Regions from separate parts of the Mesorhizobium sp. AA23 genome, predicted to be linked through region 4. Evidence: predicted binding sites of a transcription regulator. Region 4 holds the regulator's gene; each other region holds the start of a gene.
What was found. Region 4 encodes LexA, which represses DNA repair genes until DNA is damaged. Its sites were predicted from a motif close to TGTTCNNNNTGTGTTCNG; they were not measured.
Positions count from the first base shown of each region.

Region 1: recA (recombinase RecA) is a predicted target of LexA. The motif match lies at 2,312-2,329, and genes of this name have one in related genera.
Region 2: A9K66_RS10200 (UvrD-helicase domain-containing protein) is a predicted target of LexA. The motif match lies at 1,689-1,706, and genes of this name have one in related genera.
Region 3: dinB (DNA polymerase IV) is a predicted target of LexA. The motif match lies at 1,413-1,430, and genes of this name have one in related genera.

Region 1 is NZ_LYTP01000029.1:180,850-185,753, reverse strand. It holds gene alaS (alanine--tRNA ligase) at 1-885, opposite strand, end outside; gene recA (recombinase RecA) at 1,154-2,254, opposite strand; gene A9K66_RS23465 (carbohydrate kinase family protein) at 2,535-3,473, shown strand; gene A9K66_RS23460 (pseudouridine-5'-phosphate glycosidase) at 3,523-4,440, shown strand; gene A9K66_RS23455 (TfoX/Sxy family protein) at 4,444-4,767, opposite strand; gene A9K66_RS23450 (GFA family protein) at 4,857-4,904, shown strand, end outside.
Region 2 is NZ_LYTP01000011.1:9,138-14,041, forward strand. It holds gene A9K66_RS10200 (UvrD-helicase domain-containing protein) at 1-1,648, opposite strand, end outside; gene A9K66_RS10205 (glucose/quinate/shikimate family membrane-bound PQQ-dependent dehydrogenase) at 1,831-4,143, shown strand; partial or broken gene A9K66_RS10210 (EamA family transporter) at 4,540-4,904, opposite strand, start outside.
Region 3 is NZ_LYTP01000006.1:18,619-23,522, reverse strand. It holds gene dinB (DNA polymerase IV) at 77-1,339, opposite strand; gene A9K66_RS07425 (hypothetical protein) at 2,265-2,549, opposite strand; gene A9K66_RS07420 (hypothetical protein) at 3,030-3,266, shown strand; gene A9K66_RS07415 (TadE/TadG family type IV pilus assembly protein) at 3,290-4,507, opposite strand; gene A9K66_RS07410 (pilus assembly protein TadG-related protein) at 4,788-4,904, shown strand, end outside.
Region 4 is NZ_LYTP01000002.1:117,788-122,691, reverse strand. It holds gene trpD (anthranilate phosphoribosyltransferase) at 1-222, shown strand, start outside; gene trpC (indole-3-glycerol phosphate synthase TrpC) at 224-1,039, shown strand; gene moaC (cyclic pyranopterin monophosphate synthase MoaC) at 1,042-1,521, shown strand; gene glp (gephyrin-like molybdotransferase Glp) at 1,523-2,728, shown strand; gene lexA (transcriptional repressor LexA) at 2,845-3,579, shown strand; gene A9K66_RS04025 (ComEC/Rec2 family competence protein) at 3,563-4,904, opposite strand, start outside.

The sequences.
Region 1 (4,904 bases), on a different contig from region 4:
ATTGGAGGGCAGCACGCCGTCGGCCACCAGGAAGGATGACGAGCGCAAATGATCCGCGATCACGCGGAAGGATGCTGCGTTCTCCTGGTTGTGACCGTGCCCTAGCGCCGAGCATGCCGCATCGATCAAATGCCGGAACAGGTCGGTCTCAAAGACGCTCTCCACTCCCTGAAGGATCGAAGCCATGCGCTCCAGGCCCATGCCGGTGTCGATCGACGGGCGCGGCAGGTCGATGCGCTCGTCTTTCGTCACCTGCTCATATTGCATGAACACCAGGTTCCAGAATTCGAGGAACCGGTCGCCGTCCTCCTCCGGGCTGCCGGGCGGACCGCCCCAGATATGCTCGCCGCGATCGATGAATATCTCCGAGCACGGACCGCAGGGACCGGTGTCGCCCATCGCCCAGAAATTGTCAGAGGTCGGAATGCGGATGATGTGATCGTCTGAGAAGCCGGCGATCTTCTTCCAGTAGCCGGCCGCCTCGTCGTCGGTGTGATAGACGGTGACCAGAAGCTTGTCCTTCGGCAGGCCGAATTCCTTGGTGATCAGGTTCCAGGCAAGCTCGATCGCGTGCTCCTTGAAATAATCGCCGAACGAGAAATTGCCGAGCATCTCGAAGAAGGTGAGATGGCGCGCGGTGTAGCCGACATTGTCGAGATCGTTGTGCTTGCCGCCGGCGCGCACGCTCTTCTGCGCGGTCGCGGCGCGCGAATAGGACAGCTTCTCCAGGCCGGTGAACACGTTCTTGAATTGCACCATGCCGGCGTTGGTGAACATCAGCGTCGGATCGTTGCGCGGCACCAGCGGGCTGGAGGCGACGATCTCATGGCCCTCCTTGCGGAAGTAGTCGAGGAATGTCGACCGGATCTCGTTCACGCCACTCATGGATACTGCCTTTTCGCGAAAACCGCCGGCCAGGCCGGCGGCAAATGGGCTTTCGTGTGTCAGAAGATAGATTGGCCTTTTAGCCGTAGCTCTTGACCCTGTCCAGAAACACGGAACCAAGGCCAATCCTCAGGCTGGGCGGCCTGTGCCCTCGCCCCCAAACGCAAACCGCCGGCACGAAGGCCGGCGGTTCGAACGCAGTACTAGGGAACTCGATTACATCAGCTTTAGATAATGGATCCGGATTATGGCCGAACTCCGGCAGTGCCTACATCGCGCCAGCCTCGTCCTCGAAGCTGTCGTCACCACCGCCTTCGGAGCCGCCGTTCTCGAGGAATTTTTCGGCGATCAGCCCGGCATTCTGCCTCAGCGCCAGCTCGATCTCGCGCGCCGTGTCCGGATTGTCGCGCAGGAAAAGCTTGGCGTTCTCACGGCCCTGACCGAGACGCTGCGAATTGTAGGAGAACCAGGCGCCCGACTTCTCGACCACGCCGGCCTTGACCCCGAGATCGACGAGCTCGCCGGTCTTCGACACGCCCTCGCCATACATGATGTCGAACTCGACCACCTTGAAGGGCGGAGCCAGCTTGTTCTTCACCACCTTGACGCGGGTCTGGTTGCCGACCACTTCGTCGCGATCCTTGACCGAGCCGATGCGGCGGATGTCGAGGCGCACCGAGGCGTAGAATTTCAGCGCATTGCCGCCGGTCGTGGTTTCCGGCGAGCCGAACATGACGCCGATCTTCATACGGATCTGGTTGATGAAGATGACCATGGTGTTGGAGCGCGAGATCGATGCGGTCAGCTTGCGCAGCGCCTGGCTCATCAGACGGGCCTGCAGGCCGGGCAGCGCGTCGCCCATCTCGCCCTCGATTTCGGCGCGCGGCGTCAGCGCCGCCACCGAATCGACCACCAGAACGTCGATTGCGCCGGAGCGCACCAGCGTGTCGCAGATCTCCAGCGCCTGCTCACCCGTGTCGGGCTGCGAGATCAGGAGGTTTTCGAGGTCTACGCCGAGCTTGCGGGCATAGACCGGATCGAGCGCGTGCTCGGCATCGACGAAGGCGCAGATACCGCCCTTCTTCTGGGCTTCCGCAACCGTGTGCAGCGCCAGCGTCGTCTTGCCCGAGCTTTCCGGCCCGTAGATTTCGATGATGCGGCCGCGCGGCAGCCCGCCGACGCCGAGCGCGATGTCCAGCCCGAGCGATCCCGTCGGCACGGTTTCGATCTCGACCACCTGCTCATTGGCGCCGAGCCGCATGATCGAGCCCTTGCCGAAAGCGCGCTCGATTTGCGACAGCGCCGCATCCAGAGCCTTTGATTTGTCCACTGCCTTATCCTCTACAAGCCGCAAACTATTCTGAGCCATGATACATCACCCCTTGGTCGTCAATGAAGGCCGGACAATCCGTGATCCCTGCCAGTTTGTACCTTTTTTGTTCTCATCTGGCAAGAGGCAGCAAATGACTGGAAAACAAACAATATCTGGATTTGTTCTATTTTTGTCTCATTAGAGATGGCGTGAACCAGTGCTGCTGATCCAAGCGAGATCTCGTTATCCGGGCGGCCCGAATCGCGACCCGATTGCGGGGCGATGCGCGGAAACCTAGTGTGCGCACGCAAACAATCAACGAGGTCACCTCCGCGGCATGCCGACATCCCCAAACATCCTGGCGCTGGGCGGCGCCCATATCGACCGGCGCGGCCAGGTCTCGGGCCCTTACGTGCCCGCCGCATCCAATCCCGGCATCATGCGCGAGGATGTCGGCGGCGGCGTCTTCAACGCGCTGCGCAGCATTGTGAAGCGCGGCGTCTCGGCCTCGCTGCTTTCGGTGCGCGGCGGCGATGCGGCGGGTGAGACCGTCGCATCGGCGATCGACGAGGCCGGCATTGCCGACCTTTCGGCGGTGTTCCTCGACCGCACGACGCCGAGCTACACTGCGCTGATCGACAGCGAGGGGGAGCTGATCGTCGGCTTTGCCGATATGGGCCTTTACGACCTCGCCTTCCCCAAGCAGATCCGCCGCGCCAAGGTGCGCGAGGCGATCGCCGAGGCAGACGCGATCCTCTGCGACGCGAACCTGCCGACGGCGGCCCTCGAGCGTCTGGTTGCGCAAGCCGGCGACAGGCCGATTTTCGCCATCGCCATCTCGCCGGCCAAGGTGGTGCGGCTGGCGCCGCTGCTCGGCAATCTTTCGCTGCTGTTCATGAACCGCCGAGAGGCGGCGGCGCTGGCTGGTGCGGATATTTCCGGCCGCGATCTTGTCGGGGAACTCAGGCGGCTGAGCTTGACGGCAGGCGTGATCACGGCCGGCAGTGCTCCGGTGCTCGGCTTCGACCAATCGGGCGTCTTCGCCATCGACCCGCCCTCCCCGCGACGAGTTGCCGACGTAACCGGCGCCGGCGACGCCCTGACCGGAGCAACGGTTGCCGCGCTGCTGCGCGGGCTGCCTTTGCGGAGGGCACTGCGCGAAGGTGTTGCCGCGGCGATGCTCGCCATCGAGAGCGCTGAGGCGGTACCGTCTTTCACCGCCGGCAGTTTTGGCCAGGCGCTTGCCCTTGTGCCCGAGGCACGGGTGGTGGCATAGGGCCACAAACTATCTTGCCGGAGTGTTTTCTCCGGAGTGGAGAACGGACATGACGCCCGAAACCGCCCGCCCCTTCATCGACATTCATCCGCCAGTGGCGGAGGCGCTTGCCGCCGGGCGGCCTGTGGTGGCGCTGGAAAGCACCATCATCACGCACGGCATGCCATACCCCGACAATGGCGCGATGGCCGCCAAGGTCGAGCAGATCATCGCCGATGGCGGCGCCGTGCCGGCGACGATCGCCGTGGTCGATGGCCGCATCAAGATTGGCCTTTCCGATGGCGAGCGCGAATCGCTTGCCATGACCGGCGACGCCATGAAGCTGTCGCGTGCCGATATCGGCTTTGCCGTCGCCCAAAAGCGCACCGGCGGCACCACCGTGGCCGCCACCATGATCGCCGCGCACATGGCTGGCATAAAGGTCTTCGCCACCGGCGGCATCGGCGGGGTGCACAAGGGCGCCGAAAAGAGTTTTGACATCTCGGCCGACCTCGACGAGCTGGCGCGCACGCCGGTCGTCGTCGTCTCGGCCGGCGCCAAGGCGATCCTCGACATCGAAAAGACGCTGGAAGTGCTGGAGACGCGCGGCGTGCCAGTCATCGGCCATGGCTGCGAGACCATGCCGGCCTTCTGGTCCAGGCAATCGCCCTTCCGCGCGCCGCTGACGTTGCATGCGCCTGAAGATATCGCGCATTTCTATCATATCCGGCAGGCGCTCGGCCTCGGCGGCGGCATCCTGGTCGCCAATCCGGTGCCGCAGAACGATGAGATCCCGGCAGCCGAGATGGACGGCTACATCCAGGCCGCGCAGAAGGCGGCCGAAGCGCAGAACATCACCGGCAAGGCGGTAACGCCGTTCCTCCTGTCGTGGATTTTGGAGCTCACCGGCGGCCGCAGCCTCAAGACCAATATCGCGCTGGTCGAAAACAATGCGCGGCTGGCGGCGGAGATCGCGAAGGCGCTGTAAGCCTTATCTGCCCGCGCGCCGCCCCGCTTCATAAGCGCGCCGCGCCCAGACCGCCATTTCGTCGGGATCGTCGAAGGCGCTGTCGGGAACGCTCCAATAGGGCATCGCCACCTCCTTGCCGTGCCGCGAGCCGGTATAGGTCCATTGGCTACAGCCGGCGGCTTCGAATTCGGGGATCGTCTCCTCGTCGGCCTTCAGCATCAGTTCGCCGCGCACGACCACCGCGACGATGACGCCGTCGCAATAGATGCCCTTGCCGCCGAACAGTTTTCGGATGCTGATCGGCCCCAGGCTCTCGAACAATTCTTCGAGGCGGTCATTGTCCATGCCGCAATCATCTCATCCGGCATGGGCCTTGTCATCGCAGCAACCAACAGCATGCTGACAGGTTGAGACATGAAATGGAGTTTCGCGCCATGCCTGTCCTGCTCAAAGGCTCCTGCCGCTGCGGCGCCGTCCGCTTC
Region 2 (4,904 bases), on a different contig from region 4:
ACTCGTCGCTTTCGGCGAGTGTCGCCGCGGCCTCAAGCATCGGGATTTGCATCGCGCGCGCGGTGTCGTGGATCTGGCGGATGGTGGCTTCGCCGAGCCCGCGCTTCGGCACGTTGACAATGCGCTCGAAGGCAAGGTCGTCGCCGCTGTTGGCGACGACGCGGAAGAAGGCCAGCGCGTCGCGGATTTCCAAGCGTTCGTAAAAGCGCGGGCCGCCGATGACTCGGTAGCTCAAGCCGAGCGTGATGAAGCGGTCTTCGAAGGCGCGCATCTGGAAGGACGCGCGCACCAGGATCGCCATATCGTTGAGGTTGTGCTTTTGCCGCTGGTAGGCCTCGATCGCCTCGCCGATGGCGCGCGCCTCTTCCTCCGAATCCCAGGCGGCATGGACATGCACCTTATCGTCCTCGGGGTCGTTGCGGTCGGTGAACAGCGTCTTGCCGAAGCGGCCCTCATTGTGGGCGATAAGATGCGAAGCCGCACCCAGTATATGCGCGGTGGAGCGGTAGTTGCGCTCCAGCCTGATGATGGTGGCGCCCGGAAAATCCTTGTCGAAGCGCAGGATATTGTCGACCTCGGCGCCGCGCCAGCCATAGATCGACTGGTCGTCGTCGCCGACGCAGCAAATGTTGACAGTGGATCGACGCCGGTTTCCCTCCCCCTTGAGGGGAGGGTGGCCGGGTGAAGCCCGGTCGGGAGGGGTCCTCGCGGCAGTGCTCGACGCTCCGGCGCCTGATGACTGGGCGGCGCCTTCCGCGGCGACCCCCTCCGTCCGCTTCGCGGACACCTCCCCCTCAAGGGGGGAGGATTGCAGCCTCTGCGCCAACAGGCGCAGCCACATGTATTGCGCGGTGTTGGTGTCCTGGTACTCGTCGACCAGGATGTATTTGAACTTGCGATGATAGTCCCTCAGCACGTCCGGATAGGCGCGGAAGATGCGGATCGGGTGATAGAGGAGATCGCCGAAGTCGCAGGAATTCAGCGTCTGCAGCCGTTCCTGATAGGCCTTGTAGAGCTGGCGCCCCTTGCCGTTGCCGAAGCTGCGCGCGTCGCCTTCCGGAATCTCGTCGGGGCCAAGGCCCTTGTTCTTCCAGTTGTCGATCATCTGCGCGAAGGTCTTGGCCGGCCAGCGCTTGTCGTCCAGATTTTCGGCCTGGATCAGCTGCTTGATCAGCCGCACCACGTCATCGGTATCGAGGATGGTGAAATCGGATTTCAATCCGGCAAGCTCGGCATGCCGGCGCAGCAGCTTGACGCCGATCGAGTGGAAGGTGCCGAGCCAGGGCATGCCCTCGACATTCTGCTCGCCGATCAGCAAGCCGATGCGCTGCTTCATCTCGCGCGCGGCCTTGTTGGTGAAGGTGACGGCGAGAATCTGCGAGGGGAAGGCCCTGCCGGTGGCAAGGATGTGGGCGATTCGCGTGGTGAGCACCCGCGTCTTGCCGGTGCCGGCGCCGGCCAGCACCAGAACCGGGCCTTCGGTCGTTTCAACAGCGAGCCGCTGTTCGGGATTGAGGCCGTTCAGATAATCGGGCGCACGGTTCTGCGCGTTGCGTGCGGCCATGGCGCGCGCGGCAAGGCCGGATGGGGCGGCGGGCCGCGCATTCGGTTCGTCAAAAAAGGGCATGTCTTCCGAAAAGCCGGACATCGCCCCCGAATGTAGTGATTCGGCAGCGAAAGGCCAGAAGTGTCTCCGTTTTGTTCTAGTTGTTCCTGTTCGGGGCCGCCTTGACAGGCGCAACTTGCGAGAGAAAGCTGCCAACAGGGCAGGGACGGCAAGCCGTTGCCTCAGAGGCGCCGCAAGCGCGCAACAGTCGAAGGAGTATCGTCTTGGCTGTCACCATCACCTCCCTCGTCCTTTTGCTTATCGGCCTGGTCCTCGGCGGCGGCGGCATCTGGCTGGTGACGTTGGGTGGCAGCTGGTACTACCTGATTGCCGGACTGGCCTTCCTGATCACCGCCTGGCTCATTTTCCGCCGCAGATCGACAGGGCTCTGGCTCTATGCCGCGATCGTGCTCGCCTCGCTGTGCTGGGCGGTTTGGGAAACCGGCTTTGATTGGTGGCAGCTCGGCCCGCGCGGCGGCATCATCGTTCTCATCGCGCTCTGGCTGCTGACGCCATGGGCCAGGCGGGGATTCACCGGTCCGGACGGACGCGCTCCGCTCATCCTGGCGGTGCTCGCATCGCTTGCAGTGGCTGGCTATTCGATGACCGCCGATCCGAAGGACATCGGCGGCACGCTCAACACCGATAAGGTGACGCCGACGGCCAATCTCGGCGGCGACATGCCGGCGGGCGAATGGCATTTCTACGGCCGCACGCCGTTCGGCCAGCGTTACTCGCCGCTCGCTCAGATCACGCCGGATAATGTCGCCAAGCTGCAGCCGGCCTGGACCTACCGCACCGGCGACATGAAGGGTCCGGACGACATCGGCGAGACGACCTATCAGGTAACGCCACTCAAGGTCGGTGATGCGCTCTACATCTGCACGCCCCACAATTTCGCCATCGCCATCGATGCCGCGACCGGCAAGGAGAAATGGCGCTACGACCCGAAGATCAAGCTCGATCCCAACCGCCAGCACCAGACCTGCCGCGGAGTTTCCTATTACGCCGATGCGAAGATCGCGGCGGGCCAGCCCTGCGCGGCACGCATCTACCTGCCGACTTCGGACGCCCGGCTGATCGCTCTCGATGCCGCGAACGGGCAAGTTTGTCCGTCCTTCGCCGAAGGCGGCACGCTGAACCTGATGGCCAACATGCCCTTTCCGAAGTCGGGCTATTATTATTCGACCTCGGCGCCGCTCATCCTCGCCGGCAAGATCATCGTTGGGGGCGCGGTCAACGACAATTATTCGACCGAGGAGCCGTCGGGCGTCATCCGCGCCTATGACGCGGGCACCGGCGCGCTGTTGTGGAATTGGGATTCCGGCAAACCGGATCAGACGGCGCCGCTGCCGGCGGGGCAGAACTACACCAACAACTCGCCCAACATGTGGTCAACGGCGAGCGCCGACGAGAAGCTTGGCCTGCTCTACCTGCCGCTCGGCAACCAGACGCCCGACCAGCTCGGCATGGGCCGCAGCGCCGATGTCGAAAAATTCTCCTCCTCGATCACTGCGCTCGACCTCAACACCGGACAGTTGCGCTGGGTGCGCCAGACGGTGCATCACGACCTGTGGGACATGGACGTGCCGGCGCAGCCGACGCTGGTCGACATCACGACGGGGAGCGGCGTGGTGCCGGCACTGGTAGGGCCGACCAAGCAGGGCGATCTTTATGTGCTCGATCGGCGCACTGGCGAACCGATCATTCCGGTGAAGGAAGTGCCGGCACCGGGCGGAGCGATCGAAGGCGACCATACCTCGCCGACGCAGCCGTCCTCCGACCTGTCGTTCAACCCGAAGCCGCTGACCGGCGCCGACATGTGGGGAATCACCATGTTCGATCAGCTGGCGTGTCGGATCGAACTGAAGAGACTGCGTTACGAGGGACGCTACACGCCGCCCTCGCTGCAGGGCACGCTGGTCTATCCCGGCAATTTCGGTGTGTTCAACTGGGGCGGCGTCGCGGTCGACCCGGTGCGACAGGTGATGTTCGGCATGCCGACTTATCTCGCTTTCACGTCGAAACTCATTCCGCGCGCGGACGTGCCGCCGCCCGGCGACACCAAGGGCAGCGAGCAGGGGCTCAACCGCAATGAGGGCGCGCCTTACGCGGTGGTGATGGGGCCATTCCTGTCGCCACTCGGCATTCCCTGCCAGGCGCCGCCCTGGGGCTATGTCGCCGGCGTCGACCTGAGAACCGGCCAGATCGCCTACAAGCATCGCAACGGCACCGTCTACGACATGACGCCGCTGCCCCTGCCGCTCAAGGTCGGCGTTCCAGGCATCGGCGGGCCGATGATCACGGCCGGCGGCGTCGCCTTCCTCGGGGCCGCCGTCGACGACTATCTGCGTGCATATGACCTTACGACGGGCAAGCAGCTCTGGCGCGCGAGGCTGCCGGCCGGCGGCCAGTCGACACCGATGACCTACACCGTCGCCGACGGCCGCCAGTTCGTGGTCATCGTCGCCGGCGGCCACGGCTCGGTCGGTACCAAGCCGGGCGATTATGTGATGGCTTACACGCTGCCCAAGTAGACGAGGACATCCAATCGCGCCGGCCTTTTTCGCCGAGCACGTGGCCAAGCGCCTGCAGCGACGACAGCAAGCGCCGCCTCGCCAGCCGCTACGCCGGCGGCCATCACGTTCCCGGCATTCCCCTTTTTGCCGTTCGGACCGGGCGGGGCCGCTCCGCAGTTTCCCGTCCCACCGTGACAGCACCATCAACTTTTTCGGAATGACCAAAATGTGATGGATGCAGAAGCCACCGGCAATCGTCATGGTCGAAGTTCGGATCGAGTGCCGTTGTCGCCGGCGGATGACTGGACCGTGCGCGTTCTAACCCTATCTTGCGCGTCAAACAGTCGTCGAGGAGAGCCATGGCCGAACCTGTCGCCAAGCCTGTCGTCACACAGCCCATCATCACTCAGGCGCCAGCACGACGAGCAAGGCGATCGCCATGGCGGTGCCGAGGCCGGCGATGCCGAGGCCAGTTCGGGCGATGCGGTGGCCCAAAACGATATAGCCGATGAACAGCGCGCCGTTGAGAAAAGCCCAGAACAGGCCGACGGGATCGCTCGACCACTTGACATCGATGAGCAGCAGCGTGCCGGCGACAGCGATGGCGAGCGCCGCGAAATTGCGCGGGGTTCTGAGGCCGACCATCGCGACGCCTATGGTGCCGACAAATTCGATCGCGGCGACTAGCGAGATCGGCAGGCGGTCTAGAGCCAGATAGAAGGCGCAGTTCATCACCGCCAGGCAGGCGCCGAAGGCCAACAGCAGCAGGCGGGCCGAGC
Region 3 (4,904 bases), on a different contig from region 4:
CCCATAAGGGGGAGATCGGAGGGCGCGTCGGCTTTCGCCAATCTCCAGCGCCGCAGAGCATGCCGAAGCACCTCCCTCACAGCTCCTTCTCCGCCAGCTCCCTGAATTCATCCGGCACCGAGCGCGCTGCTTGCAGCGCGACGGTGCCGTAGCCGACGGCCTGCTTGCCGAAGCGCCGGCGGATCTTGTCTATGGCGCGGTCGGCGCCGAAGCGGGCGAGGCCTTTGCGGCTGCCGGGCTTCAGCTTCTCGTCCGCCAGGCCGAGCGGCAGTTCGAGCTGCAGCTCGGCATGCTCTTCCAGATGCGAGACCGAGATCGCCAGCAGCGAGATTTCCCGTTCGCCCGGGTGAGCGGCGAGCACGCCTCTGACCAGCTCTTCCGCGACGTCAGCGAGCATGGTCGTCGCCTGGATCGGCTGCTCCAGCGTCACCGAGCGCGTGACCGCGCGCATGTCGGCAAAGCGCACGCGCACCGTCACCGTGCAGCCGGGCCGGTCCTTGGCGCGCAGGCGGCTGGCGACGCGATCGGCGAGATGCAGGAGCGTCGGCACGAAGACGCGCGGCAGCGCCGGTTTGCGGCCCAGCGCCGACTGCGCGCCGGCGGAATGGGCGCGGCGATGCGTCTCCAGCCGGCGCGGGTCGCGGTTCCAGGCAAGGGCCGCGAGCTTCTGGCCGGCGGCATGGCCGATCAGCCGCTCCAGCGCGCCGCTATGCGTGCGCGCCAATTGCCCGATCGTCTCGACGCCGATCTCGGCGAGCCTGGCTTTGGTTGCCGGACCGACGCCCCACATCAGCGACACCGGCAAATCGTGCAGGAAGGAAAGCTCGGTGCCAGGCTCGACCACCACCAGCCCGTCGGGCTTGGCCACCTGCGATGCGATCTTGGCGAGATGCTTCGTCCGTGCCACCCCGATCGAGATCGGCAGGCCGAGCTCGCTCTTCACGCGGCGGCGGATGGTTCGCGCAATTTCGTCCGGCGGTCCGAACAGATGCGTGCAGCCGGCGACATCGGCGAAAGCCTCGTCGATCGAGATGCGCTCGACCAGCGGCGTGAAATCGTCGAGCACCTTGATCGCGGCGTCGCCGAGACGCTGGTATTCGCCGAAGCGGCCGCCGACGAAGATGAGCTGCGGACAGAGCTCGCGCGCCCTGCGGCCGGGCATGCCGCCGCGCACGCCAAAAATCTTCGCCTCATAAGAAGCGGCAAGCACTACGCCGCCGCCGACTGCGATCGGCTTGCCGCGCAGCGACGGGTCGAGCAGTTGCTCGACCGAGGCGTAGAAGGCGTCGAGATCGGCATGCAGGATCGTAGCGGCCGAAGCGGCGTTCGTGGCGGCCATCGCGCTCCCGGCTCCATCCATCCGCTTTGCGGCATCGCAGCATTAGCAGCAACTGTTGTAAGCGGTAATGCGTGTGAACATAAAGAGAACAAAAGGAGTTTCCTGTCAAGCCGGCCAGCTGGGGATGAGAACATCTGCAACCCGTCACAACCAAGGGCTTTGACCGGTTGCGCCGGTGTGCTCCCCTTTGACGGGTTGACCGCGAGACCAGGGAGGGGCGGGAAGGATCGCGGCCCAAAACTGCGTCATGCTAGGACGAAGTCAGGAGCCGATTGCTAATCTAAGTTGCTTGGCGCGGCGCGAAATCGATTTTGCCGCGCAGGCCCTATTGCAAGCACGCTCTGCCGGTGTTTTGCTGTTCCTTGCGCCTGGCACGACGGTGGTTGAGGGGCCACCCCGTTTGTCGCCCCTTGGGGAGAATCCTGTGAACCCTAGGCAAGTGAATTTCGCCAATAGGGCCGCGGCAAAGCCAGGCCCCGTCCGCGATAGTCCATTTTCATTTCCGCTCGCGGGCGCGCGCTCACCGCGCCCATCGAAACCGCCATAGGCGAGGCCAGGCCGGGTGGAAGGCGATACTCGGAAAATCAGAAAAACTGGGAGGAATCGATGCTTCATCAGGTAGGGAAAACGGAAACCCGTCCGCCGGTCGGGGCAGTGCGCCGCACTCCGCCGGCGCTTCGCCAGTGCTGCGACAACTATATCTGTCCGACCTGCGACCAAGTCGTCGAACTGACGGACTTCCGCCAGGTCGTCTGGCATCAAAGGCCGGGCCATCGGCCGATGGAATTGGATGACTGAGCGGACCTGCCCGAGAAAAGAGGGCCCGAGAGAAAAAGGGCCCGCGCCTACCAGAGGAATGCGCGGGCCGAAGCTGGAGTAGCCATTCGATAAACGCGCAGCCGGCCTACCGGTTGCGCCAGGCGGATCAACCGCCGTTGGCCGGAGCCGGGGCCGGAGCCGGAGCGGCAGGCGCGGGTGCCGGCGTCGTCGACGGTGCCGCAGGCGTCTCCACCTTGGGCGCCTCGACCTTCGGCGCATCGAGCTTCACATTGACATCCGTCGATCCGCCACCGCCGGTGCGGCCACCGACATTGATGATGCCGGTAAAGAACAGCAGGGCCACGATTGCGATGATGGCAAGAACGATGGCCACTGCTGTGCCGGCGCCGCCCCCGCCACTGGTGTTTACAACTGTAGGTCTGTCGGCCATGGTTTCCTCTCCTCTGCCGATTGGGATGTCGTGGCAACGGCGCCAAAGCTGGAATGTTCCTGCTTTCGGGCCACGGTCCCTTGTCAGGCGGGACCTGAGGCCGCACCTTTGAGCGCAGAGGTCCGAATGCGCTATTTCTGGAAACAAGTAGGCCCACAACTCATTGTGGCACAACCGTCGAGTAACGTCCCTTCATCGGCGGTTTGAAAGTGGAGTTGCCCGCCATTTCCTGCGATGTGGCGGGCAACTCCCACAATCCCGCAGTCTGCCGAGATTCGCGAACCCCGTTCTCCGCGCTTTTGCCGGTCGATCCGACCACAGGCGTGCGCGACGTGCTTTTAAGCCCTGCCTGCCGCTTCGCTCGATCTCAGCGCGGGCCGCCCAGGCTGTCGCCAAATCATGATGCACCACTCCGAGCGGAACCCGGCCGCCCGTCACGCCGTTGACTTCCGCGAAGGGATCCTGTGGGCGGAGGCCGCCATGGACAGCTTCGAACTGATCGATCTTCTCTGCGTCGTCCACGCCTGCGCCAGCGATGGCGCGGCTGGGCGCCTCGTTTCAATGTCGAGAGCCGTCGAGGAACTGCGCGTCTTGACCGGTGACTTCGTCTCATCCGACGAAGCGGCGGCGAACGCGTTGAGCCAGGTGGCGCTGCAGCGCGGCTGCGCGGTGTTGTTCGACGAACAGCCCGGCGCCGATATCGTCGGCGAGTACTGATTTCCCCTTGAGGAAGAGCGGCGCTATTTCACCAGGGTGATCATCCTGCCGGCATACATCTCGCGATTGCCGAGCTCGGCCGCGCAGTCCGATTTCACCGCCGAGTTTCCGGTCATGCCTACGGTATTGCCGACCAGCCGCAGGCAATTGCCCTGCGCGTTCATGTCCGAATTGCCGGCATAGGAGATCGCCGCGTCGGGGGCATAGATGAAGCCGCTGACCACCGAGCCGGATCCGCCGTTGATCGTCAGCGCCGAGGTGTTGCCCTTGGCCTGGAAGATGGTGATGCCTGCATAGGCGCCGCTGGTGGGCGGCGAGAGGTTCACCTGCTCATTGGCATTGATGTAGAGCTGCGAGCCTTCCATCAGGAAGATCGTCACGCCCTGGCCGGTGAGGCTACCGTTGCCGCCGGGCTTTATGGTGACATTGCGCAGGATGTAGACGCCCGGATTAAGCGTGATCTTTCCTGACCAGGTCTTGTCGCAATAGGTGCCGGGCGAAAGCGTGACCGTCTTGCCGTTCGGCATCGATTGGCACATGCCGTAAGCGGGCGGGGTGACATTGGCCAACGGGTCGAACGATGCGTACTGGTTTTCGAGCGGTGCGTCGCACGAGAGTGTTGCGTTGGGCGGCGTTATCCCCGAGGTCGAGCCGACCGTCGAGACGCATGCGGCGCTGAGCAGGGCCGAGCCGCCGCGGTCGATGGCGTCGGCCGCGTCCGAGTTTGCGGCGATCACGCAGCCGTTCATCGCCACATTGGTCGAGCCCTGCAGGTTAACGGCGGAGCCGACATGCGGATCGAGCGCCAGAACGCACGCTTGCGCCCCGGGTTTGACCTCGACGGAGGCGGAGCGGGTCGCCTGCCAGGCCGGCGCGCCGCTGATGAAAGCCGCCCGGCTGATGCTCGACGACAGCGAGATGGTGTAGCCGCTCGGATCGCCGCTGGCCGCTGCCTGGAACGCCCCGACGCTGCCCGAATATTCGCCGGCGTCGGCGACGCTCAAATTGGCTGAGAAGAAAGTTAGGCCGAGCTGGCGCACATCGCCGGCCGACATGGTCGGTTGGTATTTCGTGCCCACCGCCAGCCCGGCTGCGTCCAGCGAGTTCTGCAGTTGCGCCGCGTCGTCGCTCGTGCCGGCCACATCGACGGCGCCGGCCACGACAAGCATCAGCGGCACCATGGCGATTGCGGTCGCCAGCGCGAAATTGCCGCGCGTCGAAGCCCAGAACCGTCTGATCATGGCAGCACCCCTCGCCGGAAACGGCAGAGACACTACTCCAGCCGTCTCTACGACCGATTTCCGAAAAAGATAAAATGCAGCAAAAGCTAAAATCGCTGATTTATCCGCAGCTTGACCTAACGTCCTATATAGAGTGGGACCTAAGTCTGAGTCGTGGCCGCGCAGGGTGGTAAATATGCATGCAAGGGTCTGAAAATCGCAAGTCGAGGAAAAAAATTAGCCATTCGTTTATCGCCGGGTGTTGAACGTGGTGGCTGGGATAGCTTGGGCGCGCTCGGCCATGAACACATTCGGTCGGATTTTCAGACAGTTCGTCTCCCGCCGCCTGCGGCGCGGCGAGAGCGGCAATGTTGCGACGATCTTCGCGCTCACCCTGCCGATCGTCGTCGGCGGGGCA
Region 4 (4,904 bases):
CGCGGCGGCGAAGCGGCCTACAATGCCAAGGCATTGCGCGATATGCTGGGCGGCGCTGCCGGCGCTTATCGCGACACCGTGCTGATGAATGCCGGCGCCGGGCTGGTGGTGGCCGGCAAGGCGACGACGCTCGGCGATGGCATCGAGGCAGCAGCGCAGGCCATCGACAGCGGCCGGGCGCTCGCGGTGCTCGACAAGCTCATCGAGATTTCGAACGGTTAGAATTTTGTCCGATATCCTGCGCAAGATAGAAGCCTACAAGCGCGATGAGATCGCCGCCGCAAAGCTCAGCGCGCCGCTTGCCGAGGTCAAGGCGAAGGCCAAGGATGCGGAACCCCCGCGCAGCTTCCTTGCGGCGCTTGAGGCCAAGCGGAAGGCCGGCGGCTTCGCGCTGATTGCGGAGATCAAGAAGGCCAGCCCTTCCAGGGGCTTGATTCGCGCCGACTTCGACCCGCCGGCGCTCGCCAGGGCCTATCAGCAAGGCGGTGCTGCCTGTCTTTCGGTGCTGACCGACGCACCGTCCTTCCAGGGCGCGCCCGGCTTTCTGACCGCAGCGCGCGCCGCCGTTGGCCTGCCCGCCCTGCGCAAGGATTTCCTCTTCGACCCGTATCAGGTTCATGAAGCCCGCGCCTGGGGCGCGGACGCGATCCTCATCATCATGGCGAGCGTCGACGACGCCTTGGCCAGTGAATTGGAAGTCACGGCCTTCGATCTCGGCATGGACGCGCTGGTCGAGGTGCATGACGAACAGGAGATGGAACGCGCGCTTCGCCTCTCGTCGCGGCTGATCGGCATCAACAACCGCGATTTGAGAACCTTCGAAACCAGCCTCGACGTTTCCGAGAGGCTTGCCGCCATGGTCCCGGACGACCGGCTGCTGGTCAGCGAGAGCGGCATCTTCACCCATCAGGACTGCCGCCGGCTGGAAAAGAGCAAGATCGGCACCTTCCTCGTTGGCGAAAGCCTGATGCGGCAGGCCGACGTGGCCGCCGCGACCGCCCTTCTGCTGACGGGCAAGGCGCCGGCCGAGGCCGTTTGAGGATGCCCGCGCTTACGCATCTCGGCGCCAAGGGCGAAGCCAACATGGTCGATGTCGGCGGCAAGGCCGAGACGACGCGCACGGCCATCGCCGAAGGGTATGTCACCATGCAGCCGGAAACGCTGGAGATGATCCTGGCCGGTGACGCCAAGAAAGGCGACGTGCTGGGCACGGCGCGCATCGCCGGCATCATGGCGGCCAAGAAGACGCATGAGCTCATCCCGCTTTGCCATCCCCTCCTTCTCACCAAGGTTGCCGTCGAGATCGAGCCCGACCACGCGCTCCCTGGCCTGAGGGTCAGCGCGCTTGCCAGGGTTACCGGCAAGACCGGGGTGGAAATGGAGGCGCTGACCGCGGCGTCGGTCGCCTGCCTCACCATCTACGACATGGCCAAGGCAGCGGACCGCGCCATGGCGATTTCCGGCATCAGGCTGGTCGAGAAGACCGGCGGCAAGTCGGGCGACTACAAGGCAGGTTCTTAGCATGGCTTTGCTTCCGGTCGCCGAGGCGCTCCAACGCCTGTTGGACGGCGCGACCGCGCTGCCAGGCGAAAGCGTGCCGCTGGCCGAAGCAGCCGGCCGGGTGCTGGCCGACCCGGTGGTGGCTCTGCGCACCCAGCCGCCCTTCAATGCGTCGGCGATGGACGGCTATGCCGTACGGGCCGCCGACGTAGCCTCGGCGCCGGCCCGGCTCTCCGTGATCGGCATGGCGCCCGCCGGGCGTGGCTTCACCGGCTCTGTCGGCAAGGGCGAGGCCGTGCGCATCTTCACCGGCGCGCCGCTCCCCGAAGGCGCCGATACCATCGTTATCCAGGAGAATGTCCGCGATCTCGGCGGCGGCGGCATCGAAGTGACCGAGCCGACCGTGGAGGGACGAAACGTCCGTCGCCGCGGCCTCGACTTCTGCGAGGGCGACCTGCTCCTTGAAAAAGGCCGCCAGCTCGATCCGGCGGCGCTTTCGCTGGCGGCATCGGCCAACCATCCGAGTCTCAACGTGGTGCGGCAGCCGCTGCTCGCCATCATCGCCACCGGCGATGAATTGCTGCCGCCGGGCAGCGCGCTCGGCCCCGACCAGATCATCTCGTCGAATGCCTGTGGCGTCACAGCTACGGCCCAGTCGGTCGGCGCGCGCGCGCTCGACCTCGGCATCGCCGCCGACCGCAAGGACGCGATCGCGGCCCTGGTCAAGAAGGCGGTCAAGGCCGGCGCCGACGTCATCGTCACGCTTGGCGGCGCCTCCGTCGGCGACCACGACTTGATCCATGACGTGCTGACCGGCGAAGGCATGCAGCTCGACTTCTGGAAGATCGCCATGCGTCCCGGCAAGCCGCTGATGTTTGGCCGGCTCGGCGACATTCGCTGCATCGGCCTGCCCGGCAATCCGGTCGCAAGCCTGGTCTGCTCGCAGCTGTTCCTGAAGCCGCTTCTGGCGCGGCTGGGCGGCCGGTCCTGCCGTCAGGAAATCCGCACGGCCCGGTTAGGCGTCGCAATGCACGCCAACGATCTCAGGCAGGACTATGTGCGCGCCGTGGTCCGCGAAGATGCGGGGGCGTTGATCGCAACACCGTTCGGCATCCAGGATTCCTCGATGTTGAGGATGCTCGCCGATGCCAATGGCCTGATCGTGCGCCAACCCTTCGCACCGGCGGCTGAAGCCGGCGAGGAATGCAGCGTTCTGATGTTACGCTGAACAAAACGTCAACACATTCACTAAACTTTAAACGGTTGCGGAACACAACTGGAACAGATAGTGTTTGTTCTGGGTTTGTTTTTCTGATTCTGGTTTCAGAACCCATGGGGGCCGCCATGCTGACGCGCAAACAACATGAACTGCTGATGTTCATCCATGAACGGCTCAAGGAAAGCGGCATTCCGCCGTCTTTCGATGAGATGAAGGAAGCGCTCGACCTTGCCTCGAAATCGGGCATCCACCGCCTGATCACGGCGCTGGAGGAGCGCGGTTTCATTCGCCGGCTGCCGAACCGGGCGCGTGCCCTTGAAGTGCTGCGCCTACCTGACTCGATCGCGCCCGGCCTAAATGCGGCGAAGAAATTCTCGCCGAGCGTCATCCAGGGCGGCCAAGGCAATCTCGGCCGCCAGATCAAACCCGCGGCGCCCGCCCGCACGCCGACGCCCAGCAATGACGACGACGCCGGTTCAGCCGTCTCCATCCCGGTGATGGGTCGCATTGCCGCCGGCGTGCCGATCGACGCCATCCAGCACCAGACGCATTCGATCACAGTGCCGCCGGACATGATCGCGGGCGGCGAGCACTACGCGCTCGAGGTCAAAGGCGACTCGATGATCGAGGCCGGCATCTTCGACGGCGACACGGTCATCATCCGCAACGCCAGCACTGCGAGCCCCGGGGAGATCGTCGTGGCGCTGGTCGATGACGAGGAGGCGACGCTGAAGCGCTTCCGCCGCAAGGGCGCCTCCATCGCGCTCGAGGCTGCCAATCCGGCCTATGAGACGCGCATCTTCGGTCCCGATCGCGTCAAGGTTCAGGGCAAGCTCGTCGGGCTCATCCGCCGCTACTGAGGGGCTGCGGCTTGGCTTTCGGCTTCTCGGGCTTCTTGTAAGGCGCCAACCCCCTCGCCTCACGCGAGTAGCGCCGCTGTTCGTGCCAAGGGCGGTACGGTTTTTCGACGGCGTATTGAATGGTTGCTCGCGCCGTCGCCGATTGCGGATCGAAGAAGACGGCGGCACTGCCGTCGCGCGCGAGCTGCCGCTTGGTGACAACGAGGACACGCGGATCGCGGCAGGGATTGTAGGCCGTGGCGTCGTTGATGACGATGAGGTCTGCGAAGTCGCAGGCAGGCCGGGCAGCTTCGCGTTTTTCGGCGAGCGCGACGATCGCGCCTGATGGATGCCGGCCAATGCAGAGATCGCCCGTGCAGTAAAAGGGCGATCCAGGCGGCAGGTCGACGGGATCGGCTATGTCCAGCGTGCCCTTGGCGAATGTCTCCGGCGGCACGATCGTTTCGGCCTTGAGCGCGCGTTTCCAGTTATCGGTGGTGAACTCGTTCGAGCGGGCACGATTGATGGCGAGTTCGCCGCCGCCGATCGGCATCGCCACCAGATGCGCGTCCTCCGAGATCAGCAGGTCGGGCGTGCGCACCTGCGGGATCATCATGACGGCCGCGGCAGCGAAAGGAATCGCGGCCAGCCTGAGCCACGTAGTCGCCATCGTGGCGATGACGAGCGCGATCGTCGCCAGCAGCACCGAATGGATCGAGATCAGGCCCACGGCATCGACCGGCGACCACTCCGAAATCCACGCCGAGATCGCGATCATCGCCGCCAGGCCCTTGCCCATCAAATAGAGGAAGGGCCCGTCGAAGCCGAACGGCATCATGACCGCGCTGGCGACGGCGAGAAACATCACGATCGTGACGATCGGCATGATCGCGAGATTGGCCAGCAGGCTAAGCGGCGAGACGCGCTGGAAATGCCAGATGGCAAACAGCGCCGTGGCACTTCCGGCAATGATCGACGTCATCGCGGCGCCACCTGCTCCGACTGCCAGTTTGTGCGACATGAACCGCAGGAACGAACGCTTTGCCGGCGGCGCTCTCACCTTGCCGGCGCGGTAGTCGGACCAGCCGGCATAGGCGCCGACAAGGGCGGCGGTTGCCGCGAACGACATCTGAAAGCTCGGGCCAACCACTTCATGCGGCGACACCAGGATGACGGCGATGGCCGAGATCGCCAAATTGCGCATCGTCAGCGCGGCGCGGTCGAAAAGCACGGCGATCAGCATCACGGCCAGCATGATGAAGCTTCGCTCGGCGGCGACCACCACGCCGGAGATGACGAGGTAGGCGGCGATCGACATAACCGCGATTGCCGCGGCATATTTCTTC